One region of the Paenibacillus sp. FSL R5-0766 genome, then DNA from elsewhere that is predicted to be linked to it. Evidence: a T-box and tRNA genes for the amino acid it is inferred to sense, from the RefSeq annotation. Region 1 holds a T-box; the other regions hold tRNA genes.
What was found. A T-box is a leader RNA that pairs with one kind of tRNA and senses whether it is charged. The one in region 1 lies ahead of MKY66_RS23615 (valine--tRNA ligase), so its partner is inferred to be a tRNA-Val.
Positions count from the first base shown of each region.

Region 2: it encodes a tRNA-Val, which carries the amino acid that the T-box ahead of MKY66_RS23615 (valine--tRNA ligase) is inferred to sense. The anticodon was not compared.
Region 3: it encodes a tRNA-Val, which carries the amino acid that the T-box ahead of MKY66_RS23615 (valine--tRNA ligase) is inferred to sense. The anticodon was not compared.

Region 1 covers NZ_CP150227.1:5,444,145-5,454,313, reverse strand. Annotated here, with positions in the region: gene MKY66_RS23650 (bifunctional precorrin-2 dehydrogenase/sirohydrochlorin ferrochelatase) at 1-306, shown strand, start outside; gene hemC (hydroxymethylbilane synthase) at 309-1,265, shown strand; gene cobA (uroporphyrinogen-III C-methyltransferase) at 1,270-2,832, shown strand; gene hemB (porphobilinogen synthase) at 2,935-3,936, shown strand; gene hemL (glutamate-1-semialdehyde 2,1-aminomutase) at 3,963-5,267, shown strand; gene MKY66_RS23625 (RluA family pseudouridine synthase) at 5,264-6,172, shown strand; gene MKY66_RS23620 (LysM peptidoglycan-binding domain-containing protein) at 6,539-8,074, shown strand; T-box leader at 8,230-8,511, shown strand; gene MKY66_RS23615 (valine--tRNA ligase) at 8,573-10,169, shown strand, end outside.
Region 2 covers NZ_CP150227.1:361,999-372,167, reverse strand. Annotated here, with positions in the region: gene MKY66_RS01800 (iron ABC transporter permease) at 1-76, opposite strand, end outside; gene MKY66_RS01795 (ABC transporter substrate-binding protein) at 237-1,310, opposite strand; gene MKY66_RS01790 (ABC transporter ATP-binding protein) at 1,381-2,397, opposite strand; gene MKY66_RS01785 (LysR family transcriptional regulator) at 2,791-3,699, shown strand; gene MKY66_RS01780 (hypothetical protein) at 3,847-4,707, shown strand; tRNA gene MKY66_RS01775 (tRNA-Gly) at 4,942-5,012, opposite strand; tRNA gene MKY66_RS01770 (tRNA-Pro) at 5,025-5,098, opposite strand; tRNA gene MKY66_RS01765 (tRNA-Arg) at 5,115-5,191, opposite strand; tRNA gene MKY66_RS01760 (tRNA-Gly) at 5,198-5,272, opposite strand; tRNA gene MKY66_RS01755 (tRNA-Leu) at 5,281-5,368, opposite strand; tRNA gene MKY66_RS01750 (tRNA-Lys) at 5,378-5,453, opposite strand; tRNA gene MKY66_RS01745 (tRNA-Gln) at 5,463-5,537, opposite strand; tRNA gene MKY66_RS01740 (tRNA-His) at 5,549-5,624, opposite strand; tRNA gene MKY66_RS01735 (tRNA-Thr) at 5,722-5,797, opposite strand; tRNA gene MKY66_RS01730 (tRNA-Asp) at 5,820-5,897, opposite strand; tRNA gene MKY66_RS01725 (tRNA-Met) at 5,923-5,996, opposite strand; tRNA gene MKY66_RS01720 (tRNA-Val) at 6,014-6,089, opposite strand; tRNA gene MKY66_RS01715 (tRNA-Glu) at 6,096-6,167, opposite strand; tRNA gene MKY66_RS01710 (tRNA-Ser) at 6,185-6,276, opposite strand; tRNA gene MKY66_RS01705 (tRNA-Asn) at 6,280-6,355, opposite strand; tRNA gene MKY66_RS01700 (tRNA-Ala) at 6,357-6,432, opposite strand; tRNA gene MKY66_RS01695 (tRNA-Ile) at 6,467-6,540, opposite strand; rRNA gene rrf (5S ribosomal RNA) at 6,600-6,716, opposite strand; rRNA gene MKY66_RS01685 (23S ribosomal RNA) at 6,798-9,723, opposite strand; rRNA gene MKY66_RS01680 (16S ribosomal RNA) at 10,030-10,169, opposite strand, start outside.
Region 3 covers NZ_CP150227.1:6,105,409-6,115,577, reverse strand. Annotated here, with positions in the region: gene MKY66_RS26445 (hypothetical protein) at 1-162, shown strand, start outside; rRNA gene MKY66_RS26440 (16S ribosomal RNA) at 642-2,194, shown strand; rRNA gene rrf (5S ribosomal RNA) at 2,314-2,430, shown strand; tRNA gene MKY66_RS26430 (tRNA-Ile) at 2,467-2,543, shown strand; tRNA gene MKY66_RS26425 (tRNA-Ala) at 2,566-2,641, shown strand; rRNA gene MKY66_RS26420 (23S ribosomal RNA) at 2,848-5,897, shown strand; rRNA gene rrf (5S ribosomal RNA) at 5,974-6,090, shown strand; tRNA gene MKY66_RS26410 (tRNA-Asn) at 6,174-6,249, shown strand; tRNA gene MKY66_RS26405 (tRNA-Thr) at 6,253-6,325, shown strand; tRNA gene MKY66_RS26400 (tRNA-Glu) at 6,336-6,407, shown strand; tRNA gene MKY66_RS26395 (tRNA-Val) at 6,415-6,490, shown strand; tRNA gene MKY66_RS26390 (tRNA-Gln) at 6,500-6,574, shown strand; tRNA gene MKY66_RS26385 (tRNA-Lys) at 6,584-6,659, shown strand; tRNA gene MKY66_RS26380 (tRNA-Leu) at 6,666-6,746, shown strand; tRNA gene MKY66_RS26375 (tRNA-Gly) at 6,757-6,831, shown strand; tRNA gene MKY66_RS26370 (tRNA-Arg) at 6,839-6,915, shown strand; tRNA gene MKY66_RS26365 (tRNA-Pro) at 6,931-7,004, shown strand; tRNA gene MKY66_RS26360 (tRNA-Gly) at 7,016-7,086, shown strand; gene MKY66_RS26355 (WGxxGxxG family protein) at 7,318-7,665, opposite strand; gene ppc (phosphoenolpyruvate carboxylase) at 8,245-10,169, shown strand, end outside.

The sequences.
Region 1 (10,169 bases):
AGCGTGGTAAGGCGTGGGAGATTAAGCATAGCGATATCCACAGCAGGAGCGGGACCGGCAGCAGCTGCGGAGATACGTGCCACACTCGAACGACAGTTCGGTGATGAGTATGAGACGTACCTTGAGTTTTTGCACCAGATGAGGACTGAGGTGAAGTCACGCGTATCTTCTTCAAGTCTCAGAAGTACGTTGCTTCGGCAATTAACTGAAATGCACATATTAGAAGATATTCGTACAGGCCATTTTCGGTGGTGGACCGAAGAAGAAATCGGGGACTGGATATCCCGTAATCAGGAGGAAGTGTAGATATGCGTACAATTAAAGTTGGAAGTAGACAGAGCGCGCTTGCGCTAACCCAGACAGGCCATGTCATTCAGGATTTACGCGATATTTGTGAGCGGGAAGGATTAGCTTTTGACTTTGAAGTACATAAGATTGTTACCAAGGGAGATCTCATTCTGGATGTAACGTTGTCAAAAGTGGGAGGCAAAGGTTTGTTTGTCAAAGAGATTGAACAGGCGATGATTGATCGTACGATTGATATGGCTGTTCATAGTATGAAAGATATGCCTTCCGAGTTACCCGAAGGATTAACGAATGGGGCTATACCTCGTCGTGCAGATCCACGGGATGCGCTGATCTCCAATGGTGGGCTTACTCTGGATCAACTGCCAGAAGGAGCTAGAGTCGGAACAAGCAGTCTGCGCCGGTCGAGCCAATTAAAGGCCTATCGTCCAGATTTGCAATTGGAATCGATACGCGGCAATATTGATTCCCGTCTGCGGAAGCTGGAGACTGAAGGGTTCGATGCGATTATTCTGGCAGCTGCAGGATTGTACCGTATGGGCTGGGAAGACCGAATCACAGAGTACCTGACGGAAACAGCTTGTCTTCCGGCAGTGGGTCAAGGCGCGCTTGGTATCGAATGTCGTGAAGACGATGAGGAACTGTTGCACTTGCTGCAGCTGTATAACGATCCCGAGACAGCATTTCCTGTACAGGCGGAACGCCGTTTTCTCAGTGTATTAAATGGGGGCTGTCAGGTTCCGATCGGTGCTCATGCGGTATGGGTGCCTCAGCAAGATGCAGATTCCCTGAATGGTGAAAACACGTTACAATTAACAGGTATGGTCGGCACGCCGGATGGTGGACTGATTCTTAAGGAAGCTCTGATCGGCAAGGACCCGGTTCGTCTGGGTGAAGAAGTGGCTTGGAGATTGATCGAACGGGGAGCAGAGCAGATACTGGCAGAAGTTAGGGGATGAAGACATGGTGGGAAAGGTCTTTTTGGTAGGGGCAGGTCCTGGGGATGCAAAGCTGATTACGGTAAAAGGGTGGGAATCCATCGGTAAAGCCGATGCTGTAGTCTATGATCGTTTGGCAAGTCCGAGATTGTTGAAACAAATGAAACCCGGCGCAGTCAAGATTTACGTGGGCAAGCGCCCGGATCGGCATACGATGAAACAGGAAGAGATCAATCAACTGTTGGTTGATCTGGCGCTTGAAGGCAAGGTTGTGGTTCGGCTTAAGGGCGGCGATCCAACGATCTTTGGACGTGTGGGCGAAGAGGCGGGTTTGCTGCACAAAAACGGAATTCCGTTTGAGATTGTACCTGGGGTTACCGCTGCAATAAGTGTACCTGCGTATGCCGGAATTCCCGTCACTCACCGTGACTATGCATCTTCCATCTCTATTATTACGGGGCACGAGAGTCCGGACAAGCTTGATCGCAGTATCCATTGGGATAAAGTGACGAACGCAACGGGCACACTTGTATTTATGATGGGGGTTGCCAAAATTGGATATATCAGCGAACAATTGATTCGTCATGGTCGTCCAGCGCAAACACCGGTAGCTCTAATTCGTTGGGGAACACGAGCGGAACAGGATACCCTTACAGGTACCCTTGAGGATATAGAAGCGAAAGTGATCGCAGCCAATTTCCAACCACCAGCTGTTATTGTGGTGGGAGATGTCGTCAATCAGCGGGAACAGTTGAAATGGGCAGAAGCGCTGCCGCTGTTTGGCAAACGAATTCTGGTAACCCGTGCTCGCAGTCAGGCGAGTGAACTGGTGAATCGCATTGAGGAACTCGGCGGCGAACCGTATGAGTTTCCGGTCATTGAGACGGTCATGCCATCCAGTGAATCTGCGCAGCAAAGTGTCAAAGACGCCTTCAGTGCTTTAAATACCTATGACTGGGTGTTTTTCACAAGTGTGAACGGCGTGGAGTTTTTCTTCCGCCATCTGGAACAGGAAGGCAAGGACATTCGCTCGATTCATCAAGCGAGAATTGCTGCCGTAGGACCTTCTACAGCAGACGCTTTACGCAAACATGGTATCGTTGCAGAGGTTGTCAAAGGTCCTTTCCAGGCCGAAGGCATGCTTGAGGCTTTTGAAAGCGAACTGAAAGAAGGGGAGAGAGTATTGCTTCCGCACGGTGATCTTGCACGTACGTGGTTGCGTGACCAGTTGAGAGAACGAGGAATTCAGGTCACCGAAGCCATCACCTACGATACGATCCTCGCTGGTGAGGATGATGACGAACTACTCAAGCTACTTGAAGAAGGTGGTATTCATGCGGTGACCTTTACAAGTTCATCGACGGTTACCAACTTCATGAGTATGTTGAAACGTATGGGGTTGCAAGATCCATTGCCTTTATTGAAAGATGTGGAGGTTGCGTGTATCGGACCTGTTACAGCGAAGACGGCAGAAGCCGCTGGACTAAAGGTTACACTGATGGCAGAGGAAGCAACGATGGATAGCTTGATCACAGTGCTATGCGACTGGAAACGGACAGGCACCCAAGAAGGCGCTCTTCGAAATTAATACACATGTAATCATGTCAACATATGAAGCGTGCTGAATTCGATAGGATACCAGCGCGCTTCCCTTTTTGCTCTATTTAACTTTCAAGGAGGTTTTACTCGTATGAGTTTTCCAATTGTACGGCATCGCCGTTTACGCCAATCCACAGGTATTCGTAATATGGTCAGAGAGACCCATCTAACCGTGGACGACTTTATTCAACCGATCTATGTGACGTATGGAGAAAATGTAAAATCTGAAATTAAATCCATGCCTGGCGTGTTCCGCTTCTCGTTGGATCGTCTTCAAGAGGAAGTAACGGAAATTGCTGAGTTGGGGATTCCAGCCGTGTTATTGTTCGGTATTCCCGAGACGAAGGACAGTGTGGGTTCATCTGGCTTCGCTGAAGATGGCATTGTGCAGGAAGCGACGAGATTGATCAAATCCTGGTACCCGGAACTGCTGGTTGTTGCGGATACTTGTCTGTGTGAATTTACGGATCACGGTCACTGCGGTATGGTACACACCGTGGAGATTGACGGTCACATCTGCGGAGATGTGTTAAATGACGAATCACTTGATCTGCTCGTGAAAACGGCAGTGTCTCAAGCCAAAGCAGGAGCGGACATTATTGCACCATCCAACATGATGGATGGATTTGTGCAAGCGATCCGCGCGGGGCTGGATGAGAATGGATTCAGTCATATTCCGATTATGTCTTACTCTGTTAAATATGCATCTGCATTCTATGGTCCATTCCGTGAAGCTGCGGATTCCACACCACAATTCGGAGACCGCAAGTCATATCAGATGGACCCGGCGAACGCGCGTGAAGCCTTGCGTGAAGCAGAGACGGATGTGCTCGAAGGAGCGGACATGTTGATGGTAAAACCATCCCTCTCCTATCTGGATGTTATGCGCACGATTAAGGATCAATTTGATCTTCCGCTTGTTGCCTATAATGTAAGTGGCGAGTATGCCATGGTGAAGGCGGCGGCGATTCAAGGCTGGATCGATGAGAAAAAAGTTGCCATGGAAATCCTGCTCAGCATGAAACGCGCAGGTGCAGATATGATCATTACCTACTACGGAAAAGACGCTTCACGCTGGTTGGCTGAGAAATAAAATACATTACATTAAGGAGGATATTCATGACTGCACAACAAGGTAATCGTCGCAATGATGAGCGCTCACGCAGCGCGTTTGAGGAAGCGAAGCAGTACATACCCGGGGGTGTGAACAGCCCTGTACGCGCATTCAAATCGGTAGGGCTTACTCCGATCTATGCAGAACGCGGTGAAGGGTCCAAAATCTACGATATTGATGGCAATGTTTTTATTGACTATGTGGGATCGTGGGGCCCACTCATTATGGGACATGCACACCCTGACGTTGTAGAAGCTTTGCGTGAGACAGCCCTCAAAGGAACAAGCTTTGGTGCGCCTACCTTGCTGGAGACCGAGATGGCAAAACTGGTCTGTGAGCGTGTACCTTCTATCGATATCGTGCGGATGGTTAATTCCGGTACGGAAGCAACGATGAGTGCCATTCGACTGGCACGCGGGGTAACCGGACGCAGTAAAATTCTGAAGTTTGAAGGATCATATCATGGACATGCGGACAGCTTGCTGATCAAGGCTGGTTCAGGTGTTGCAACACTGGGTCTACCGGATAGTCCAGGTGTACCTGAAGGTGTAGCTGTGAATACAATTACGGTACCTTACAACGATCTGGAGTCCGTTAAGCTTGCTTTTGAACGTTATGGTGAAGAACTGGCCGCTGTTATTGTGGAACCTGTGGCAGGTAACATGGGGGTTGTACCTCCGGCTTCCGGTTTCCTTGAAGGCCTGCGCAGTTTGACAACCCAATATGGCAGCCTGCTTATTTTTGACGAAGTCATGACCGGTTTCCGCGTAGGGTTGAACTGTGCCCAGGGACGGTATGGGGTTACACCTGACCTGACTTGTCTGGGTAAAGTTATCGGTGGCGGACTTCCGGTTGGTGCTTATGGTGGTCGTCGGGATCTGATGGAACAGATTGCTCCAACAGGACCAATCTATCAGGCGGGTACACTTAGTGGGAACCCGCTGGCTATGGCAGCAGGATATACCACGCTCAAATTGTTAACACCAGAGGTCTATGACCGTCTGGAGACATTGTCTGCACGTCTGCAAGCCGGATTCGAGAAAAATGCAGCTGAGACGGGTGTTGCGATAACCATTAACCGTGTGGGTTCCATGGTTTGTCCATTCTTCAGTGCCGTTCCAGTAACCAATTATGATATTGCCAAAGAAAGCAATCTGGATCAATTCCGTCGTTATTTTGCGGCCATGATTGATCAAGGTGTGAGTGTTGCACCTTCGCAATACGAAGGCATGTTTGTCTCTGGTGTGCACACGGAGCAGGATATTGACGATACGATTGAGGCGAATCGTAAAGCTCTTCAATCGTTATGACCATCAAAAGTTGGAAACGCCGCGGGGAATGGCTGGAGCTGATGCCAGGGAAAGCCGTAACAGGCAGTTCGGACAAACCGATGGCCGCAGAGCAATGGTTATTGTCTGAACTTCAGTTTCCGGAGAAACTGCTTCGTCAGCTGAAAGCAAACCAAGGAATACAACTTGCAGGGGACCGGCTTCGGCTGGCCCTTTTTGCGTCCCAGCCAATCGATGTTGAGACACGCTGGGCTGATGTGGATGTATTGTATGAGGATGATTTCTGTCTGGTTATGCACAAACCGGCAGGCATGAAACTGCATCCAGATGGAAGCCGTGCTGATCAGGCCATCACGCTGGATCATGTGGTTGCCTCTTATTATGAAATGAACGGAATCCAGGCGAGCGTACGCCATGTTCATCGACTGGACGAGGATACAACCGGACCTGTCCTGTATGCCAAAAATGCTTTTGCTCTCGCCAAACTGGATGAAGCGATGCGTCGCAAAGAGATTGGCCGCCATTATGTAGCCATTGCAGGTGGACAAATCCCTCTTGAACTCCACAAAATTGATGCTCCGATTGGCAAGGATAGACATCACAAGCAGCGCAGACGTGTCTCGGAAGGTGGACAGGAAGCTGTTACCCATTTGGAGATCGTCGAAGTGTGGGAACGAGCAACCCTTGTACGATTAAAGCTGGATACAGGACGAACACACCAAATTCGTGTACACCTGAGTTACGCGGGACACCCGCTTATTGGTGATTCGTTGTATGGAGGTAGAGCGGATGCCATTGGGCGACAAGCACTTCACGGAGAGGTGCTTAAGTTTAGTCATCCTTTAACCGGAGCGATGATTGAAGTGAACGACCCGTGGCCGTCCGATTTCACACAATTGGCAGAGCGTGAGCGTCAAAATTATTAATACACTATATAAGTTCGACTAACTGGTTACACGAGAACGGAGAGGACAGAAACAACCAGAAGAAGCAAAGCGTTCGCCTAAAAGCTTTCTGAAAGAAAGCTACTTCGGAAGCATAAGCTATCCCCGGATTTTCCCTTTATAAAAAGGAATGAAAAAAATCTGGGGATAACAGCGATCAGAAGGTTGTTCTGTCATTGGAGTGACAGTGTAAATAACCATGAGTTGAACATATATAGCAAGGTTTTTCAAAAGGTGGCATGCTCCCCTCATTCAAGGCATATAGATGGGGTAACGAAGGATTTGGACCATGGATCAGTCCCATGAGAAGGATCATGGTGAACATATGCCGAAAGGAGGACGCCACCTTTGTTGAATCAACCTTATGGTTTGCGGTTCGATATTTATGAGCGCGTTCATTTGTCTGAGGGAGTCCCTGCGATTGAGGAATTGGAGGAGATTGAACTATACCCGCGCATTCAAGTCATAGGGCAGGATGATCATGCCACGTTAAGAGGGCATCTTTTACTTACAGGTGCGTACAGAGGAGAAAATGAGGCTTCAGAGGAGCTCAAACATTTCATTCCCGTGGAGATCACAGTGCCGCTGAACCGGGTCAGATCGATTGAGGATATTTCTATCGAGATCGAAAATTTTGACGTGGATCTGTTATCCAATCGCAGTCTGAACATTACAGGCGTATTGTCGCTGCGAGGCATCGAGGGTTTTCCTGTTGAAGAGCCACAAGTGTGGTCAGCAGATGAGTTTACAGTTGTTCATTCACCTGATGCTCAGCAATCCAACCGTTCCGATGAAGCAGCACAGACAGGCAGCGATCCCAACACATTTGCACAAGAGTACCTGCTCCAGCGGAGTGAGGAAGAGAGACTTGCGAATGCAGCAGAACTTGCATATGGTGCTCCTGAATATCATCAGCAATATGCGAATTCGTCATTGGCCGAGCCACTTCAATCCGAGGAGCAAAGTGCGGAGTATGCTAACGAAAACAGACAACCTGATGCAAACGAAGATCCCGCATCTCTGACGGCGAATGCAGATGAATTGGCATCTCATGAGCAATACAGCGAACCTTCTCCGATCTCATCATTTATGGCTGAGACCGCTGATCGGTTAGCTTCTTACCCTGAGTCGGAACCATTGCTGCCTCTGGAAGACGAGTCTTCGGGTTGGTCCGAGCCTTCCGTGGATGTATTGCCTGCGAACTCGAGAAGTGCAGATCAAGCAGTCTCAGAGCCTACTGCTCAATCATCTAATGAGTTGGCAGCACCGGATGTACCGGACGCACCAGAGGTATGGCACTTCGAATCAGCGAGATCTGTACCTCAGCAGGAGAATCAGGCGGTTGCCGATGTCCCGGGCGAATCACAGGCGGAGAACTGGCAAGGTGTATTTGCTTCGTCCGATCCAGGCAATGCGGAGGAAGACCGGCCGTCTTTTGAAGCGACTGGGGTAGACGAGTTCGTACAGAACGAAGCATTTGTTCCTGAACCTGTGGCTGAGACGGAAGACAAGCCGGAGCTGAAGGTTGCTTTTGGCAGCAAAAAAGAATCCGCACCCCGGCAAGAAGAGGGCGTAGGTATCTCTTCCTTGTTATCCTCGGGCAGAGCGGCACGTGATGCTGAAGTGGAGCGAGGTGATGAGGTTCCTGCGGGTGAGGTACAGGAAGAAACGTATCCAGCTGATGATGTGGAATGGAAGAACCTGTTCTTGGGAACAATCGTGGACCAGACCCCATTCCGCAAGGTGAAACTGTGCATCGTTCAGCGAGAAGATACACTGGATGCCATTGCAGATCGTTATCAATTGAGCACGAGGGAACTTCAGTTGTATAACCGATTATCTGAGCAGGTTGTGGAAGAAGGTCAGATATTGTACATCCCTTAATCCGTAGTTAAAGCCTTCGTTACGACCCGTGATCCCCTTGAGGATTGCGGGTTTTTGCATGATTCGTCCTAAACCTGCATTCCAGCGCTCTTTATCCGCTGTTGTCAGGTTGACTATCGCGCACGAGCAAGGTATGATGTGTGTAGGTTTTTTGAAGAACAACGTGGAACGGGAGTAGTAGACAGTATGACCTTTCAGAGAGTGGAATTGCAACGCTGTGAGATTCCGCAGGAACCAACTGATCGAAGTCGCCCGGGAGTTGCCTGTTTGAATACAAGGGATGAATGAGATTTATCGTCATTTATTACTGAGGTAGGATGGGCCGGTAGCAGCCGTTATCTGCTTGAAGTGTCACGTCATGTACAGAGGGTGAAGTCTATCTTGCTGTAGGCGTGAAACAAAGGTGGTACCGCGAAAGCTAACCTTTCGTCCTTTGATGGATGAAAGGTTTTTTTTGTTTTTTTTGGCGAAGATGATGAAGTAACGGAGGAATGACACATGTCTGAGGAAAAAAAATCAGCTGCAACAGAAATGCCGACCACTTACGATCCTAAGGCGGCGGAGGATAAATGGTACGCCACCTGGATGGAACGTGGATATTTCAAAGCCGGTCAACGTAAAGATGCCGAGCCGTATACAATTGTAATTCCGCCCCCGAATGTGACCGGGATGCTGCACATTGGGCATGCGCTTGATTTTACACTGCAGGATATTCTGATCCGCACCAAACGGATGCAAGGTTATGATGCGCTGTGGCTTCCGGGTTCCGACCATGCAGGTATTGCTACCCAAACCAAAGTGGAGCAGAAGCTGCGTGAAGAAGGTCTGACTCGTTATGATCTGGGACGCGAGAAGTTTCTGGAGAAGGTATGGGACTGGAAAGATCAATATGCCACTACCATTCGTCAGCAATGGGGCAAAATGGGATTGTCGCTTGATTACTCACGTGAACGTTTTACGCTGGATGAAGGTCTGTCCCAAGCGGTTCGTAAAGTATTTGTTCAACTGTATGAAAAAGGCCTTATTTACCGAGGCAAACGCATCATTAACTGGGACCCGGTGAACCGGACAGCTCTGTCCGACATTGAGGTTGAATATAAAGAGGTTCAGGGTCACTTGTACCATCTGCGGTACCCGCTCAAAGACGGAAGCGGCTACGTTACAGTGGCAACAACGCGTCCTGAAACGATGCTGGGTGATACAGCGGTTGCTGTACATCCGAAGGATGAGCGTTATGCAGATATGATTGGTAAAGTACTTGTACTGCCTATCATTGGACGCGAAATTCCAATTATCGCTGATGATTATGTGGATAAAGAATTTGGAAGTGGCGCAGTTAAAATCACGCCTGCGCATGATCCAAATGACTTTGAAGTAGGTCTTCGTCATGATCTTCCTCAGATTACGGTCATGGATGAGAGCGGCACAATGAATGCTGAGGCAGGCAAGTATCAGGGACTGGACCGCAGTGACTGCCGCAAGCAGATTGTTGCTGACTTGAAAGAGCAGGGCGTATTGATCAACATTGAGGATCACACGCATCAGGTTGGACACAGTGAACGTACCGGAGCTGTTGTTGAGCCGTATCTTTCTACACAGTGGTTCGTTGAGATGAAGCCACTTGCAGAGAGAGCGATTAAGAAACAACAGAGCGGCGAAGGGGTTAATTTTGTTCCGGATCGTTTTGAGAAAACTTATCTGAACTGGATCGAAAACGTTCGTGACTGGTGTATTTCCCGTCAACTGTGGTGGGGACATCGTATACCTGCCTGGTATGATGAAGAAACGGGTGAAATCATCGTATCTGCTGAAGATCCAACAACGCTGCCAGAGTATGCTGGACGCAAGCTCAGACAGGACGAAGATGTACTCGATACTTGGTTTAGCTCCGGCTTATGGCCATTCTCCACACTAGGCTGGCCGGAAGATACGGAAGACCTGAAACGTTATTATCCGACAAGTGTACTTGTGACAGGGTATGACATCATATATTTCTGGGTTGCACGTATGATTTTCACTGCATTGGAATTCACCGATGAGATTCCGTTCAAGGATGTGCTGATGCATGGTCTTGTTCGTGATGCAGATGGACGCA
Region 2 (10,169 bases), 1.9 Mb from region 1:
TCGTGCGAATCGGAGCCATCCAATCCCACTGCCCGTCCGGATACACACTTTGCCAGAAGATCAGCAAGAGCGGCATGCCAATACTTATGGTCAGCAGAAAGAGGGCCAGAATCACGCCCACTCTCCGAAAAATTCGGTTGTTGTCTATTACAACAGGTTTCACTACGTTCACCTCACATGACTTTCCACAGACAGCAGGTATTCCTTTTGCCTAATTGTCTCTATACTTGTTCTTCTTACTTAAAAGTCTCTGAAAAACGCGCTGCTGTCTCTTCGCCATGTTCGCTCATCCAGTTCCAATCCACTTTAAGCTGTGGAATATCCTTCACATTGGCACGGTTAGTCGCTTCAATGTCTTCGCGGCCTGGGATCAAATAGGCATCTGCAACGAGCTTCTGTGCTTCATCGGACAACAAGTAGTCAATGAACGCTTTGGCATTCTCTACATTTGGGCTGGATTTCAGAATCGCTGCCGGTCTTGGGCTGATTACCGTGCCTTCCTCAGGATATACGATATCCAGTGGTTCGCCTTTTGCCTTGGAGGAATACGCCATGTAGTCCACACCTGCCGCTACGATGCTTTTAGCACCCGTAATGACCGGATCCAATGCTTCCTGATTGGCGCCTGCCATCGCTACACCATTGGCTTTATAGGCACTCAGCAGATTCCATCCTTTTTCACCATTCGCACTCAGGTACCCTGTGATGAAGTCGAGTGCTGAACCTGATAATGTAGGGTCGGGAATGTTTACTGCATCTTTCCATGCAGGCGTAGCAAGCTCTGCCCAACTTGTTGGTGGTGTAGATACCAGTTTGGTGTTATACACAATACCCAGTGCGGAAGCACTGCTACTGAAATAGTTGCCCTCTGCATCCGACCAATCCTTGTTCAGCTTGTCTGCATTGGCTGCGTCCGGGTAAGGCATAGTCAGTCCATCGGCTTTCAGAGCCTGTGCAGAAGGTAAAGAGGCCAGGATCACAACGTCTGCAACCGGATTGGATTTCTCTGCTTCCATACGAGCCAGAATTTTGCCTGTTGTTCCCTGGAACATCTCAACTTCGATCCCTGTTTTGTCTGTAAATCCGCTCACGATATTATCCGCCAGCTTCTGTGGGCCAGCACTGTACAATACCAACTTGCCGCCAGCCGGTTTCGTTGTTTCCGCCGCCGCTGCTGTGTTTCCTTCACCTGCAGGTTGTGCCGCGTTACCTGTAGTTGAGTTCCCTGTGCTACATCCGAACAAACTGATACTCATTACCGCTGTTAATAACAGCATTGCGCTCTTTTTCCGTGTTTTCATACCCAACATATTCGTCCATCTCCCCTGGTTTCTTATAAAATGTGTACTTCTGCTTCCAACTGCGTGCTCGTTCAACAATTTAATATGCCACTGCGATCGCTTCGTTCTGCTTCATACTCGGGTGGTCATAACCGTCCATTCGACATATCCGCTCAGGGGTTACATAGAGCTGCACCCGCTCCCCTACGCGCACTCTTTGGTTCATATAGGCTGTCCATACGCCCAGCCCTTCCATCTGCACTCGTACTTCATAACGCTCACCTACATAGCTGACACTAAGTACCGTCCCCGGATAACACAGATCGTCATGGCCTGTTTTGTTCCAGGTGACATGCTCTGGACGCACCATCGATTGATTAGGCGTGAGCCAGTTGGACTTTCCGATAAACGAAGCGACATACGGATTACTTGGCGCCGAGTAAATCGTTTCCGGGCTTCCTTTTTGCAATATCCGCCCCTTCTGCATCACCACAATCTCATCCGACATCGACATCGCTTCGATCTGATCATGTGTGACGTACAGCGCAGTCAATCCCATGTCCCGAACCAGTGACATCATCTCAATCCGCATCTCTTCCCGGAGTACAGCATCCAGTGCACTCAGTGGCTCATCGAACAGGATCACACCAGGTCTAACCGCTACGGCTCTGGCAAAAGCAACCCGTTGCTGCTGTCCACCAGACAGCTGATGAGGATATCGGTCTTCCATGCCTTGCAGGCGAACCATGCCAAGCGCTTCGTTCACCTTTTGCCGCAGATCAGATTTCTGTTTTCCGGCCTTCAGGCCAAACGCTACATTTTCGTATACGGTCATATGCGGCCATAATGCAAAATCTTGAAACACCATGCCCAGATTACGCTTGTGTGTTGGTATATCAATCCGCTTCGCCGAAGAGTAGATACACTGACCATCTGCACGAATCTCCCCCGCGTCAGGCTGTTCCAGCCCGGCCAACATGCGCAGCAGTGTTGTTTTGCCACAGCCCGATGGGCCGAGTAGGGTCGTGAACTTTCCATGTTCAAGCGTTAGATCTGTTGGCAGCAGTGCGGGTGTTTGATTAAATGATTTTTGAATTCCAGTTATCTCTAATTTCATAAGCATCCCTGCCTGTCTTCTGTTACTTGTCTCTTGCACTGTTCTCAGTCTAACGTCCGCTTTCGCGAGTTGTATGTCTTGTATGTAAAATTGGAATTAACTTTTTAGATGAATTCTGTTGATGTTCATAGATTAAATCTATAGTAGGTGAACTAATCATTTGCACGATAACGGAGAGGACAGAAAAAACCTGAAAAAGCGGAGCGTTCGCCTAAAAGCTTTCTGAAAGAAAGCTACATCGGAAGCATACGCTATCTCCGGATTTTCCCTTGAGAAAGGGAATCAAAAAATCTGGGGATAACAGCGATTGGAAGGTTGTTCTGTCATCGTAGTGTCTGTGTAAATAATCTTTAGTTCAATTTATATAGTAGAAGTGAGAGGAGTGTTGGAACATTGAATCTGATCAAATTGCAAATTGTTGAGCTGATCGACAAGCATCATCACATGACAAGCGTGGCCGAGTTACTGGGGATCAAACAACCTACCGTTACATTTCATATGAAGTCATTGGAGGAAGAGATGGGTGTGCGATTGTTCGAATCGCGCAGCGGGAAGACTTTTTTAACCGAGGCCGGACAAGCTCTGCTCCACTATTCCGTCAAAATCAATGCTCTTACCCAAGAGGCACGGCGGGTTGTGAAGGAATATGACAGTCTCTATCGGGGCACCCTGCACATTGGAGCAAGCTATGTACCGGCTACATATTTGCTGCCTACCATACTCAACACCTTTTCTCAGGAATTCCCGGGCATTCGTATTGTCTTATCCGTCAAACCATCACCTGTTATTCGCGAGATGTTGATTCGGCATCAGATTGATCTGGGGGTGATCTCTTCCGAGCCATTTGTTGGCCCTGCCCTGCAAGCAGAGACGCTGTGTGAAGACGACTTAGTATTGATCTGTTCTCCACAACATGGGTTGGCCCAGAAGGATGCATTAACACCTGATCATATCGCGCAGATTCCCTTTGCCCTACATGGTGATGAATCCAGTACTAGACGGTTAACCAACCAATGGCTCACACAACATGACATTCGTTTGCGGAGCACCGTTGAGATGGATTCCCTGGAAGCGATCAAACAGCTCGTGTTAATCGGGGGGCATGTCTCATTCATGTCTCGGATGGCGGTACAGTGGGAGGAACAGCACGGGCTCATTCAAGTTCTTCCCATTCCGGGAGAGCAGGCACCGCGCCATATCTATACGGTACATAACAAGGACCGCCACCCTTCAGTTCAGGTAAACCGCTTCAAAGAAGTGCTACGAGAGGTGAGTCACGGCTTCCCCATTTTCCATGGCTGATTGCCCTGATCCGCTATAAACTATCGTTTGCCATTCATCAAATCTATGCAGGGTTAACGCAATGTGCACTTCCCTTTAATCGCTTTCATATATTCAGGCGATAAAGTGAGATCTGTACGTTAATCCAGATTAGGAGAGTGATTGGTTTTGAAAAAGTGGAAAAAGGTAACCGCCTCATTGATGCTGAGCATCGTAACATTGGGAAGTGGAATGACATTTCTGGGAGCACCCCAGGCTTCAGCTGCTGCCAATGCCGTTCCTGCTTATGAAGTAAAGTTTCTGGCCAAGCCGGAACTTGTATTGAATACAGATGGGACACCACGCAGTGAAGTGATTCAGACACTCGGCCTGAGTTCCACGCCAAAAAACATTAACGTAGAGTACTTTGACACCAATGCTCTCGGATTGGATCAACAAGGATGGAACGTTCGTTTTCGCAAAAAGGATGACAAGAATAACTACGAATTGACTTATAAAAAACGCTACCCTGTGATCAATGGCGACATTAATGCAGCACTGACTCTTGCTAATCAAGAGGGATTTGATAAATCAGATGATAATTACGAGGCTGAGATTGATTGGGGATATGGCAAACAAACCTTAAGCTTCTCCAACACCAAAAAAGTCGATACCAAAGCAACAGGAGTCCAACTTCCTTCTGAGCAAGAAGCCTTGAACATGTTACTGGACAAGCTTCCAGGCAAATTGAAAAACTGGAGTTCCTCCAACTGGGGCAAGCAGCAATTGACTCAATCCCGTGCATATGGTCCAATCACATTCCAACGTTATGAAGGTACATGGAATGGTCAAGAGCTTACGCTCGAAGTATGGCCAATTCGTGATGCAGCAGGTACAGGTATTGAGAATATCGTAGAGGTTTCTTTCAAAACCGATGATGCTGTAGCCGTATCCGGACTGCGTACCCAACTGCTGCAATTGCTGGAGAACAACAACTGGCTAATTCCTGCCGATGGCTTGAAAACACAAACCATTCTGGAAAGATACTAATCACGAGCTCTTGCTAAAAACAAGCTCCTCTTCCTACGTACATTGCAGGAGAGGAGCTTGTCTTTTTTGCGTAGTGAACGAAATGGATTCCGTTATTTAAGTAATTCTACGTTTATCATCAGTTGAGATTTCTACTGATTATTCGCGACCCTACTTTAAATAGAATACACTTATTCTTTTTAACACAAAAAAAGCCCTTGCTATAAGCAAAGGCTTTTCTGTATGTTACTCGGAAGCGGGTGATGGGAATCGAACCCACGCTATTAGCTTGGAAGGCTAAAGTTCTACCATTGAACTACACCCGCAAATAAAAAAAATCGGGATGACACGATTTGAACATGCGACCCCCTGGTCCCAAACCAGGTGCTCTACCAAGCTGAGCTACATCCCGATACTTATGAGAATAATGGCGCGCCCTGAGAGATTCGAACTCCCGGCCTTTTGATTCGTAGTCAAACGCTCTATCCAGCTGAGCTAAGGGCGCAAATATTGGAGCGGAAGACGGGAATCGAACCCGCGACCCTCGCCTTGGCAAGGCGATGCTCTACCGCTGAGCCACTTCCGCAAAACATATGGTGCGGTCGAGAGGACTCGAACCTCCACGGGGGGTTAGCCCACACGGACCTGAACCGTGCGCGTCTGCCAATTCCGCCACGACCGCAAAATATAATGGTGAGTCATGAAGGGCTCGAACCTTCGACACCCTGATTAAAAGTCAGGTGCTCTACCAACTGAGCTAATGACTCGTAATGAAATGGCTGGGGATATAGGATTTGAACCTATGCATGACGGAGTCAAAGTCCGTTGCCTTACCGCTTGGCTAATCCCCATTAAAAAATCATGGGGCGATCGAGGGGAATTGAACCCCCGAATGCCGGATCCACAAACCGGTGCGTTAACCACTTCGCCACGATCGCCATAGAGTAAGCCATTCATCCACTAAGAGTATCTTAGTATTAGCAACTGCATCTATAATATACATTCTATCACAAATTCAGATGTAAATACTAAAATTGGTGCCGGCGAGAGGACTTGAACCCCCAACCTACTGATTACAAGTCAGTTGCTCTACCAGTTGAGCTACACCGGCACGGTGTATATTTAATTAAAAATGGCGGAACCGACGGGATTCGAACCCGCGATCTCCTGCGTGACAGGCAGGCATGTTAGGCCAACTACACCACGGTTCCATAGTACTTTCTCAAGGAAAGTTAATTGCGGGGGCAGGATTTGAACCTGCGGCCTTCGGGTTATGAGCCCGACGAGCTACCGGGCTGCTCCACCCCGCGTCGTTATAAAAGTATTATGGTGGAGGCTGAGGGGATCGAACCCCCGACCCTCTGCTTGTAAGGCAGATGCTCTCCCAGCTGAGCTAAGCCTCCATAATATGACCCGTAGGGGATTCGAACCCCTGTTACCTCCGTGAAAGGGAGGTGTCTTAACCCCTTGACCAACGGGCCGTGCTAAAAAAATTATCTGGCGGAGAGAGAGGGATTCGAACCCTCGAGACGCTTGTGACGCCTACACGATTTCCAATCGTGCTCCTTCGGCCAGCTCGGACACCTCTCCATATGGCTCCCCGAACAGGGCTCGAACCTGTGACAACTCGATTAACAGTCGAGTGCTCTACCAACTGAGCTATCAGGGAATGGTGGAGCCAAGCGGGATCGAACCGCTGACCTCCTGCTTGCAAGGCAGGCGCTCTCCCAGCTGAGCTATGGCCCCATACACTGTGTATTTCTTTGTTGTGGTCTTGCTATGGGCCCTGGTGGACTCGAACCACCGGCCTCACCCTTATCAGAGGTGCGCTCTAACCAACTGAGCTAAGGGCCCTAATATATATCCCTTATTCCTTTGCAAGGGGGGCAAAAAAAATACCCCAAAGGGAAATCGCTTGGCGGCGTCCTACTCTCCCAGGACCCTGCGGTCCAAGTACCATCGGCGCTAGAGGGCTTAACGGTCGTGTTCGGGATGGGTACGTGTGGAACCCCTCCGCCATCGCCACCAAACGCATAGCTTAGCTTACATTTCAGAGTGGTTGTTCTCTGAAAACTAGATTCGAAACGAAACATGCGATTTATCACTTGCTATTGGATAAGCCCTCGACCGATTAGTACTGGTCAGCTCCATGCATTGCTGCACTTCCACCCCCAGCCTATCTACCTCGTCGTCTTCAAGGGGTCTTACATACTGGGAAATCTCATCTTGAGGGGGGCTTCACGCTTAGATGCTTTCAGCGTTTATCCCGTCCGTACATAGCTACCCAGCGGTGCTCCTGGCGGAACAACTGGTACACCAGCGGTACGTCCATCCCGGTCCTCTCGTACTAAGGACAGCTCCTCTCAAATTTCCTACGCCCACGACAGATAGGGACCGAACTGTCTCACGACGTTCTGAACCCAGCTCGCGTACCGCTTTAATGGGCGAACAGCCCAACCCTTGGGACCTACTTCAGCCCCAGGATGCGATGAGCCGACATCGAGGTGCCAAACCTCCCCGTCGATGTGGACTCTTGGGGGAGATAAGCCTGTTATCCCCAGGGTAGCTTTTATCCGTTGAGCGATGGCCCTTCCATGCGGTACCACCGGATCACTAAGCCCGACTTTCGTCCCTGCTCGACTTGTAGGTCTCGCAGTCAAGCTCCCTTATGCCTTTGCACTCTTCGAATGATTTCCAACCATTCTGAGGGAACCTTTGGGCGCCTCCGTTACTCTTTAGGAGGCGACCGCCCCAGTCAAACTGCCCACCTGACACTGTCCCCGCACCGGATTACGGTACCAGGTTAGAACCTAGATACGATCAGGGTGGTATCCCAACGTTGCCTCCATGCAAGCTGGCGCTCACACTTCAAAGGCTCCCACCTATCCTGTACAGATCGTACCCAAATTCAATATCAAGCTGCAGTAAAGCTCCATGGGGTCTTTCCGTCTTGTCGCGGGTAACCTGCATCTTCACAGGTATTAAAATTTCACCGGATCTCTCGTTGAGACAGCGCCCAAGTCGTTACGCCATTCGTGCGGGTCAGAATTTACCTGACAAGGAATTTCGCTACCTTAGGACCGTTATAGTTACGGCCGCCGTTTACTGGGGCTTCGGTTCACAGCTTCGGATTGCTCCTAACCACTCCCCTTAACCTTCCAGCACCGGGCAGGCGTCAGCCCGTATACTTCGCCTTACGGCTTCGCACAGACCTGTGTTTTTGCTAAACAGTCGCTTGGGCCTTTTCACTGCGGCCCCCTCGTGCTATTCACACTACCGGGGCACCCCTTCTCCCGAAGTTACGGGGTCATTTTGCCGAGTTCCTTAACGAGAGTTCTTCCGCGCGCCTTAGAATACTCTTCTCGCCTACCTGTGTCGGTTTGCGGTACGGGCACCATCACCTGGCTAGAGGCTTTTCTTGGCAGTGTGAGATCATGACCTTCGCTACTATAATTTTCGCTCCCCATCACAGCTCAGCCTTACAATGTGCGGATTTGCCTACACATCAGCCTTACTGCTTAGACGGACATCCATCAGTCCGCGTCACTACCCTACTGCGTCCCCCCATTGCTCATAACGGCTTACGGTGGTACAGGAATTTCGACCTGTTGTCCTTCGACTACGCCTTTCGGCCTCGCCTTAGGTCCCGACTTACCCTGAGCGGACGAGCCTTCCTCAGGAACCCTTAGGCTTTCGGCGGATCAGATTCTCACTGATCTTTTCGTTACTCATACCGGCATTCTCACTTGTATAATGTCCAGCGCTCCTTACGGTACACCTTCAACCCTTATACAACGCTCCCCTACCCCTGATGCAAAGCATCAAGCCATAGCTTCGGTGGTGTGTTTAGCCCCGTTACATTTTCGGCGCAGAGTCACTCGACCAGTGAGCTATTACGCACTCTTTAAATGATGGCTGCTTCTAAGCCAACATCCTGGTTGTCTGTGCAACTCCACATCCTTTCCCACTTAACACACACTTGGGGACCTTAGCTGATGGTCTGGGCTGTTTCCCTTTTGACAATGGATCTTAGCACTCACTGTCTGACTCCCGGAAGTAAGTCTATGGCATTCGGAGTTTGACTGAGCTTGGTAACCCTTGCGGGCCCCGCACCCAATCAGTGCTCTACCTCCACGACTCTGTTTTCCGAGGCTAGCCCTAAAGCTATTTCGGGGAGAACCAGCTATCTCCGAGTTCGATTGGAATTTCTCCGCTACCCCCACCTCATCCCCGCATTTTTCAACATGCGTGGGTTCGGGCCTCCAGTGCGTGTTACCGCACCTTCACCCTGGACAGGGGTAGATCACCCGGTTTCGGGTCTACGTCCACGTACTATGTCGCCCTATTCAGACTCGCTTTCGCTGCGGCTCCGGCTCTTCACCTTAACCTTGCACGGGAACGTAACTCGCCGGTTCATTCTACAAAAGGCACGCCATCACCCCTAAAACGGGCTCTGACTTTTTGTAAGCACACGGTTTCAGGTTCTATTTCACTCCCCTTCCGGGGTGCTTTTCACCTTTCCCTCACGGTACTGCTTCACTATCGGTCGCTAGGAAGTATTTAGCCTTGGCAGATGGTCCTGCCGGATTCATACGGGGTTTCACGTGCCCCGCACTACTCGGGATCCGTCTCGGAGGGAACAGACTTTCAACTACAGGGCTTTTACCTTCTTTGGCGGGCCTTTCCAGACCTCTTCGCTTAACCGGTTCCTTTGTAACTCCATGTGAGACGTCCCACAACCCCAAAGAGCAAGCTCTTTGGTTTGGGCTTCTCCGCGTTCGCTCGCCGCTACTGACGGAATCACTATTGTTTTCTCTTCCTCAGGGTACTTAGATGTTTCAGTTCCCCTGGTATGCCTCTACACAACCTATGTATTCAGTTGTGAGTAACTGGAAATTACCCCAGCTGGGTTTCCCCATTCGGACACCCCCGGATCAAAGCTTGCTTACAGCTCCCCGAGGCAGTTTCGTTGTTCGCCACGTCCTTCATCGGCTCCTAGCGCCTAGGCATCCTCCGTGTGCTCTTAGTAGCTTAACCTCGTGCTCCGGTTTCGACTGTTCGCTTCCCTTGTTTTGCTTGCGCAAAGCCAAAAGTCGCTCCCATTCGATACCATCGTACGTGCAATCTACCGTTTTTATTGAAACTTGTTTAACACAAGTTCAGCTAAAAAGGAATGTTCTAATTCGCGTTTGTTTCGTTTCGATATCTAGTTTTCAAAGAACAAGCTCCATGCAAAAGCAAGCTGTTTGAGAGTTTGAGCTCTCAAAACTGAGCAACGAGTGAGTGTTTTGCAGCTGAGCTGCATATTTGAATGTTTCCGTTGCAGGAAACGATTCTCCATAGAAAGGAGGTGATCCAGCCGCACCTTCCGATACGGCTACCTTGTTACGACTTCACCCCAATCATCTATCCCACCTTCGGCGGCTGGCTCCTTGCGGTTACCCCACCGACTTCGGGTGTTATAAACTCTCGTGGTGTGACGG
Region 3 (10,169 bases), 660 kb from region 1:
GAAATGCTGTTCGATCTGAGTGATAATCGTCTTGACCAAGAGATCAAATATGCTATCGCGAGCCGATATAAGACTGTGTTCCGCATGTATGCACGCTTTGCCCCGCCAAAAGAGTTGTCCAAGTATGCAAGAGGTGGAAAACTGAAAAAGTCGAAGCCGTAATGCTGAAGCTGGTCATATATTCGATTTACAGTAGTGGAAGTGAGGTGCGGCTCTCAATAGCGGGTGCTGTACCTCTGAACCATGAAAATGTGAAATTGTTGGGGGTTTCATACTTTTTGTCGAAAAAGGGTTGACCTTTCTAATTTCATATGGTAAATTAATTTTCGTTCCTTTTTTAGGAGCGGTTCACCGAAACAAGCATGAAAATAAAGCGATTGAAAAGAATTGAAAAAATAATGCTTGCAAAGAGAACTTCAACATGATATATTATAAAAGTCGCCGCTGAAACGACGACAACATGAAAGACAGCAGTAAATTGAATGTTTGATCTTTGAAAACTGAACAACGAGTGAGTAAACATTCTGCTTGCAGAATGAACGCAAAAGTTTGAGACGAGCCTTGGCTTGGATCGGCTGGAGCACAAATGAGATTTTTAATCTCGTCAGATTCAAAATGAGCTTATCGCTCTTTTCAATACTTTATTGGAGAGTTTGATCCTGGCTCAGGACGAACGCTGGCGGCATGCCTAATACATGCAAGTCGAGCGGACTTGATGAGAAGCTTGCTTCTCTGATAGTTAGCGGCGGACGGGTGAGTAACACGTAGGCAACCTGCCCTCAAGTTTGGGACAACTACCGGAAACGGTAGCTAATACCGAATAATTGTTTTCTTCGCCTGAAGAGAACTGGAAAGACGGAGCAATCTGTCACTTGGGGATGGGCCTGCGGCGCATTAGCTAGTTGGTGGGGTAACGGCTCACCAAGGCGACGATGCGTAGCCGACCTGAGAGGGTGATCGGCCACACTGGGACTGAGACACGGCCCAGACTCCTACGGGAGGCAGCAGTAGGGAATCTTCCGCAATGGGCGAAAGCCTGACGGAGCAATGCCGCGTGAGTGATGAAGGTTTTCGGATCGTAAAGCTCTGTTGCCAGGGAAGAACGCTTGGGAGAGTAACTGCTCTCAAGGTGACGGTACCTGAGAAGAAAGCCCCGGCTAACTACGTGCCAGCAGCCGCGGTAATACGTAGGGGGCAAGCGTTGTCCGGAATTATTGGGCGTAAAGCGCGCGCAGGCGGTCATTTAAGTCTGGTGTTTAATCCCGGGGCTCAACCCCGGATCGCACTGGAAACTGGGTGACTTGAGTGCAGAAGAGGAGAGTGGAATTCCACGTGTAGCGGTGAAATGCGTAGATATGTGGAGGAACACCAGTGGCGAAGGCGACTCTCTGGGCTGTAACTGACGCTGAGGCGCGAAAGCGTGGGGAGCAAACAGGATTAGATACCCTGGTAGTCCACGCCGTAAACGATGAGTGCTAGGTGTTAGGGGTTTCGATACCCTTGGTGCCGAAGTTAACACATTAAGCACTCCGCCTGGGGAGTACGGTCGCAAGACTGAAACTCAAAGGAATTGACGGGGACCCGCACAAGCAGTGGAGTATGTGGTTTAATTCGAAGCAACGCGAAGAACCTTACCAGGTCTTGACATCCCTCTGACCGGTACAGAGATGTACCTTTCCTTCGGGACAGAGGAGACAGGTGGTGCATGGTTGTCGTCAGCTCGTGTCGTGAGATGTTGGGTTAAGTCCCGCAACGAGCGCAACCCTTATATTTAGTTGCCAGCACTTCGGGTGGGCACTCTAGATAGACTGCCGGTGACAAACCGGAGGAAGGTGGGGATGACGTCAAATCATCATGCCCCTTATGACCTGGGCTACACACGTACTACAATGGCCGGTACAACGGGCTGCGAAATCGCGAGATGGAGCCAATCCCAACAAAGCCGGTCTCAGTTCGGATTGCAGGCTGCAACTCGCCTGCATGAAGTCGGAATTGCTAGTAATCGCGGATCAGCATGCCGCGGTGAATACGTTCCCGGGTCTTGTACACACCGCCCGTCACACCACGAGAGTTTATAACACCCGAAGTCGGTGGGGTAACCGCAAGGAGCCAGCCGCCGAAGGTGGGATAGATGATTGGGGTGAAGTCGTAACAAGGTAGCCGTATCGGAAGGTGCGGCTGGATCACCTCCTTTCTATGGAGAATCGTTTCCTGCAACGGAAACATTCAAATACGCAGCTTAGCTGCAAAACCTAGCCAGGTCGGCTAGTTACTCACTCGTTGCTCAGTTTTGAGAGCTCAAACTCTCAAACGTTTGGTGGCGATAGCGAAGGGGTTCCACACGTTCCCATCCCGAACACGACCGTTAAGCCCTTCAGCGTCAATGGTACTTGGACCGCAGGGTCCTGGGAGAGTAGAACGCCGCCAAGCGTAACCCATTTTGGGTTCAAATAGTATATATAATGTGGGCCCTTAGCTCAGTTGGTTAGAGCGCACCTCTGATAAGGGTGAGGCCGGTGGTTCGAGTCCACCAGGGCCCACCATCTACACCTTTTCATTTCATATGGGGCCATAGCTCAGCTGGGAGAGCGCCTGCCTTGCAAGCAGGAGGTCAGCGGTTCGATCCCGCTTGGCTCCACCAAAATGATTTACAAGTTTGTTCTTTGAAAACTAGATATCGAAACGAAACAAACGCGAATTAGAACATTCCTTTTTAGCTGAACTTGTGCAAACAAGTCAAGTGTATAAAGGTAGTTAAATTGCTTTTGTGATGGTATCGGGTGAGAGCGACTTTTGGCTTTGCGCAAGCAAAACAAGGGAAGCGAGCGACCGAAACCGGAACAAAATGGTTAAGCTACTAAGAGCACACGGAGGATGCCTAGGCGCTAGGAGCCGATGAAGGACGTGGCGAACAACGAAACTGCCTCGGGGAGCTGTAAGCAAGCTTTGATCCGGGGGTGTCCGAATGGGGAAACCCAGCTGGGGTAATTTCCAGTTACTCACAACTGAATACATAGGTTGTGTAGAGGCATACCAGGGGAACTGAAACATCTAAGTACCCTGAGGAAGAGAAAACAATAGTGATTCCGTCAGTAGCGGCGAGCGAACGCGGAGAAGCCCAAACCAAAGAGCTTGCTCTTTGGGGTTGTGGGACGTCTCACATGGAGTTACAAAGGAACCGGTTAAGCGAAGAGGTCTGGAAAGGCCCGCCAAAGAAGGTAAAAGCCCTGTAGTTGAAAGTTGGTTCCCTCCGAGACGGATCCCGAGTAGTGCGGGGCACGTGAAACCCCGTATGAATCCGGCAGGACCATCTGCCAAGGCTAAATACTTCCTAGCGACCGATAGTGAAGCAGTACCGTGAGGGAAAGGTGAAAAGCACCCCGGAAGGGGAGTGAAATAGAACCTGAAACCGTGTGCTTACAAAAAGTCAGAGCCCGTTTTAGGGGTGATGGCGTGCCTTTTGTAGAATGAACCGGCGAGTTACGTTCCCGTGCAAGGTTAAGGTGAAGAGCCGGAGCCGCAGCGAAAGCGAGTCTGAATAGGGCGACATAGTACGTGGACGTAGACCCGAAACCGGGTGATCTACCCCTGTCCAGGGTGAAGGTGCGGTAACACGCACTGGAGGCCCGAACCCACGCATGTTGAAAAATGCGGGGATGAGGTGGGGGTAGCGGAGAAATTCCAATCGAACTCGGAGATAGCTGGTTCTCCCCGAAATAGCTTTAGGGCTAGCCTCGGAAAACAGAGTCGTGGAGGTAGAGCACTGATTGGGTGCGGGGCCCGCAAGGGTTACCAAGCTCAGTCAAACTCCGAATGCCATAGACTTACTTCCGGGAGTCAGACAGTGAGTGCTAAGATCCATTGTCAAAAGGGAAACAGCCCAGACCATCAGCTAAGGTCCCCAAGTGTGTGTTAAGTGGGAAAGGATGTGGAGTTGCACAGACAACCAGGATGTTGGCTTAGAAGCAGCCACCATTGAAAGAGTGCGTAATAGCTCACTGGTCGAGTGACTCTGCGCCGAAAATGTAACGGGGCTAAACACACCACCGAAGCTATGGCTTGGATCGACTTCACTGCTTCTTTGAGGCGGTGTTTACCACAAGGACATTTTTGTCTGACAAGAGATTCTATCTTGGATGACCAAATGCTTCCCAGGGGATAAACACAGGACTTCGAAGCTGGAGTGAAGTCGATCCAGGGGTAGGGGAGCGTTGTATAAGGGTTGAAGGTGTACCGTAAGGAGCGCTGGACATTATACAAGTGAGAATGCCGGTATGAGTAACGAAAAGATCAGTGAGAATCTGATCCGCCGAAAGCCTAAGGGTTCCTGAGGAAGGCTCGTCCGCTCAGGGTAAGTCGGGACCTAAGGCGAGGCCGAAAGGCGTAGTCGAAGGACAACAGGTCGAAATTCCTGTACCACCGTAAGCCGTTATGAGCAATGGGGGGACGCAGTAGGGTAGTGACGCGGACTGATGGATGTCCGTCTAAGCAGTAAGGCTGATGTGTAGGCAAATCCGCACATTGTAAGGCTGAGCTGTGATGGGGAGCGAAAATTATAGTAGCGAAGGTCATGATCTCACACTGCCAAGAAAAGCCTCTAGCCAGGTGATGGTGCCCGTACCGCAAACCGACACAGGTAGGCGAGAAGAGTATTCTAAGGCGCGCGGAAGAACTCTCGTTAAGGAACTCGGCAAAATGACCCCGTAACTTCGGGAGAAGGGGTGCCCCGGTAGTGTGAATAGCACGAGGGGGCCGCAGTGAAAAGGCCCAAGCGACTGTTTAGCAAAAACACAGGTCTGTGCGAAGCCGTAAGGCGAAGTATACGGGCTGACGCCTGCCCGGTGCTGGAAGGTTAAGGGGAGTGGTTAGGGAGTCATCCCGAAGCTGTGAACCGAAGCCCCAGTAAACGGCGGCCGTAACTATAACGGTCCTAAGGTAGCGAAATTCCTTGTCAGGTAAATTCTGACCCGCACGAATGGCGTAACGACTTGGGCGCTGTCTCAACGAGAGATCCGGTGAAATTTTAATACCTGTGAAGATGCAGGTTACCCGCGACAAGACGGAAAGACCCCATGGAGCTTTACTGCAGCTTGATATTGAATTTGGGTACGATCTGTACAGGATAGGTGGGAGCCTTTGAAGTGTGAGCGCCAGCTTGCATGGAGGCAACGTTGGGATACCACCCTGATCGTATCTAGGTTCTAACCTGGTACCGTAATCCGGTGCGGGGACAGTGTCAGGTGGGCAGTTTGACTGGGGCGGTCGCCTCCTAAAGAGTAACGGAGGCGCCCAAAGGTTCCCTCAGAATGGTTGGAAATCATTCGAAGAGTGCAAAGGCATAAGGGAGCTTGACTGCGAGACCTACAAGTCGAGCAGGGACGAAAGTCGGGCTTAGTGATCCGGTGGTACCGCATGGAAGGGCCATCGCTCAACGGATAAAAGCTACCCTGGGGATAACAGGCTTATCTCCCCCAAGAGTCCACATCGACGGGGAGGTTTGGCACCTCGATGTCGGCTCATCGCATCCTGGGGCTGAAGTAGGTCCCAAGGGTTGGGCTGTTCGCCCATTAAAGCGGTACGCGAGCTGGGTTCAGAACGTCGTGAGACAGTTCGGTCCCTATCTGTCGTGGGCGTAGGAAATTTGAGAGGAGCTGTCCTTAGTACGAGAGGACCGGGATGGACGTACCGCTGGTGTACCAGTTGTTCCGCCAGGAGCACCGCTGGGTAGCTATGTACGGACGGGATAAACGCTGAAAGCATCTAAGCGTGAAGCCCCCCTCAAGATGAGATTTCCCAGTATGTAAGACCCCTTGAAGACGACGAGGTAGATAGGCTGGGGGTGGAAGTGCAGCAATGCATGGAGCTGACCAGTACTAATCGGTCGAGGGCTTATCCAATAGCAAGTGATAATTCGCATGTTTTGTTTCGAATCTAGTTTTCAGAGAACAACAACTCTGAAATGTAAGCTACGCGTTTGGTGGCGATGGCGGAGGGGTTCCACACGTACCCATCCCGAACACGACCGTTAAGCCCTCTAGCGCCGATGGTACTTGGACCGCAGGGTCCTGGGAGAGTAGGACGCCGCCAAGCGAACTCTTTCATCATACATAGAAAACAGGCTCTGCATGTTGATGTTGTACGATGAATTGCATTTGCACTGCAAATGCATATATTCCCTGATAGCTCAGTTGGTAGAGCACTCGACTGTTAATCGAGTTGTCACAGGTTCGAGCCCTGTTCGGGGAGCCATTTGCTCTCATAGCTCAGTAGGTAGAGTGCATCCATGGTAAGGATGAGGTCACCGGTTCGATCCCGGTTGAGAGCTTTGGAAATGGGGCCCGTTGGTCAAGGGGTTAAGACACCTCCCTTTCACGGAGGTAACAGGGGTTCGAATCCCCTACGGGTCATATAGTTGGAGGCTTAGCTCAGCTGGGAGAGCATCTGCCTTACAAGCAGAGGGTCGGGGGTTCGATCCCCTCAGCCTCCACCATATTTTTATTGGGGATTAGCCAAGCGGTAAGGCAACGGACTTTGACTCCGTCATGCATAGGTTCAAATCCTATATCCCCAGCCATTTTAGTATGAGTCATTAGCTCAGTTGGTAGAGCACCTGACTTTTAATCAGGGTGTCGAAGGTTCGAGCCCTTCATGACTCACCATCATATGCGCGTGTGGCGGAATTGGCAGACGCACTAGACTTAGGATCTAGCGTCTTTGACGTGGGGGTTCAAGTCCCTCCACGCGCATCCTTTATTTGCGGAAGTGGCTCAGCGGTAGAGCATCGCCTTGCCAAGGCGAGGGTCGCGGGTTCGATTCCCGTCTTCCGCTCCAATATTTTGCGCCCTTAGCTCAGCTGGATAGAGCGTTTGACTACGAATCAAAAGGCCGGGAGTTCGAATCTCTCAGGGCGCGCCATTATTTTTTTAGTATCGGGATGTAGCTCAGCTTGGTAGAGCACCTGGTTTGGGACCAGGGGGTCGCATGTTCAAATCGTGTCATCCCGATTTTTGTTTATGCGGGTGTAGTTCAATGGTAGAACTTTAGCCTTCCAAGCTAATAGCGTGGGTTCGATTCCCATCACCCGCTTACAGGATATAACGAAAAGCCTTTGCAGATGCAGAGGCTTTTTACTTTTATTAACGTAAGAATTAGCAGTTATTTATATAATATTTTATGTAAAGTACAATACAGGTTTATTTAAAAAAGAGCCAAGACCCCTTTACTATCCAATTAGGGAGGTCTTGGCTCTTCTGTTTATCTCTATGGGTGAGCTGCCTCTAAGACGTAGCAGCTATTGTATAGTGAAGAGCGCACAATTTAACGTTCGTTGTGGTCCGTCACTCTTTTACGCATGCCAGCTAATCCAAGCAGTCCCAGCAAACCAAGCCAGCCCCAATCCATGCCGTTGTCACGGTCGGTTGTTGTAGCATTTGCCCGAACATTGTTGGTACGATAGTCACCATTGTTGCGGTAGTTTCCATCCATGTTCATATTCATGTTGGAATTAGTGTTTGTGCGGTCCATGTAGTTGGTGTCCTGATAAGACCGGACACGTGAGCCGGTTGTATCCATTCCTTTGGACATTTGACCATCAGCAGCAGCAGGGCCAGCCATCGCGGCCACCAGAAGCACGGAAGCAATAATTGTTGTACCTTTCTTCATCATTTGGATTCCTCCTTTTTAGTAAGAGCTATAGATTAATCTGCCCAAAAAGCTAAGAACATTATGTAGAAATGGTCTGTTAAGATATCCCTACGTTTACAGTAGGTTAGGAACATACATAAGAAACTCCCCTAATAAGCAGACTTGTAGTGGGAAGGAATTTATAATTTTATCTTTAATTTATTACGTCACTGTGGTAAAGTATACAAAAGCTTGCTTTGCCGGTCATGTTTCTTTGTATATCATCTGTTCTCAAATAATGAAATTATGCGGTATAACCTTACGATCAGGTACCATGGAATCATATCTAAAGTAACTGTATATTTATAAATTTTTAAGCATAGGTATGAGATATTTGATTTATCTAAAGTACGTGAAAAAGGTATCATGCGACAGCATATGACCATTAATTGAAGCAGAACAAGAAAATGAATAAAAAAGCGTGTTTTTGTGCTGTAAATCGGGGATAATCCCCATTTTTTCTAGTAGAAAAATAAAGATTTTCGTACCATTTTATTGTATGATGTTATGAAGGTGTCAAATTTACGTGTACGAATGGAACGATCAGATGGGAGGATAAGCATGACTGAAACTATGGTAACCGCCAGCAAAAGCCAATCCAACAACCTGCTTCGGCGAGACGTGCGGTTCCTGGGCAATATACTCGGAGAAGTTCTTGTCCATCAAGGCGGCACGGAGCTTCTAGATATCGTTGAGAAGATTCGGGAAACGAGCAAATCGTTGCGTGCAGAATTTCTGCCAGAACTCTATGCAGAGTTCAAAACGATGATCCAGGAATTAGACTCGGACAATCGTCACCAGGTTATTCGGGCTTTCGCTATTTATTTTCAATTAGTTAATATTGCTGAACAAAACCATCGGATCCGGCGTAAACGGGATTATGAACGTTCTGCTGGGGACGCTGTGCAGCCAGGATCGATTGAGAAAGCAGTACAGGATCTTAAGGAACGTGGACTGTCTCATACAGAGGTGGAAGAGATTCTTGATGATTTGTCACTGGAACTCGTTATGACAGCTCACCCAACCGAAGCCATGCGCCGGGTTATTCTGGACATCCACAAGCGGATATCCGAAGACGTCATGTCACTTGATAATCCTACGCTGACGTTGCGTGAACGTGAACAGTTGCGGGAGAAGTTGCTGAACGAAGTCATTACACTATGGCAGACTGATGAGCTTCGTGACCGTAAACCGACTGTGCTTGATGAAGTGCGGAACGGGATGTATTACTTTCATGAAACGTTGTTCCACGTACTTCCGGATGTATATCAGGAGCTGGAACGCTGCCTGAACAAATTTTATCCTGACCATGACTGGCATGTGCCGACGTATTTGCGGTTCGGTTCCTGGATCGGTGGAGACCGGGATGGAAATCCTTCGGTAACTTCAGATGTAACATGGCAGACACTCTTGATGCAACGCAAGCTCGCTTTGCGTGAATACCAACGGATTATGATTGAACTTATGGGCCATCTCAGCTTCAGCACAAACATCATTCACGTATCGGATGAGCTGGTGCAGTCGATTGAGCAGGACCGTAATTCTGTTACATTGAAAAAAGTGGATATCTGGCGGAATGAAAAAGAGCCATACCGCATCAAATTGGCTTATATGATTGCCAAGCTGAACAATGTACTGGATGAGAACAAATTAGGTCAGCCTGACCGTTATCATAGCGCACAGGATTTGATTGATGAACTGATGATTATTGATCGAAGTCTGCGCCATCATTTTGCCGATTACGTAGCAGATACGACCATTCGCAAAATGATTCGTCAAGTAGAGTTGTTTGGTTTCCATACTGCAGCATTGGATGTGCGTCAGCACAGTAAGGAACATGAAAATGCGATGTCGGAGATTTTGGCGAAAATGAACATTGTAGAGGATTATGCGCGTCTGACTGAAGACGGTAAAATCGATCTGCTTGCTCGTTTGCTGGATGATCCACGTCCGCTTACTTCTCCTTATCATCAATACACGGAGGGAACCAAAGAATGTCTGGATGTCTTCCGTACCATTAAGCGTGCCCAAAACGAATTTGGGAACGGCTGTATCACAAGTTACCTGATCAGTATGACGCAGGGCGCAAGTGATTTGCTGGAGGTTATGGTATTTGCCAAGGAAGTGGGCTTATTCACCAAAGGACACAACGGTGAGGTTGTATCTACTCTTCAAGCGGTACCACTGTTTGAAACCATTGATGATCTACATGCGGCTTCGGACATTATGCAGAAGCTGTTCAACCTTCCTGTATACCGCGCAAGCGTAAAAGGACGGAATGAACTGCATGAAATCATGCTTGGTTATTCTGACAGTAACAAGGATGGCGGAGTGGTTACAGCCAACTGGGAACTGCGTGTAGCAATGAATGCCATCACGGCTGTAGGTAATGAACATGGCGTTAAGCTGAAGTTCTTCCATGGACGTGGCGGGGCTCTGGGACGTGGAGGCATGCCACTCAACCGCAGTATTCTTGCTCAACCACC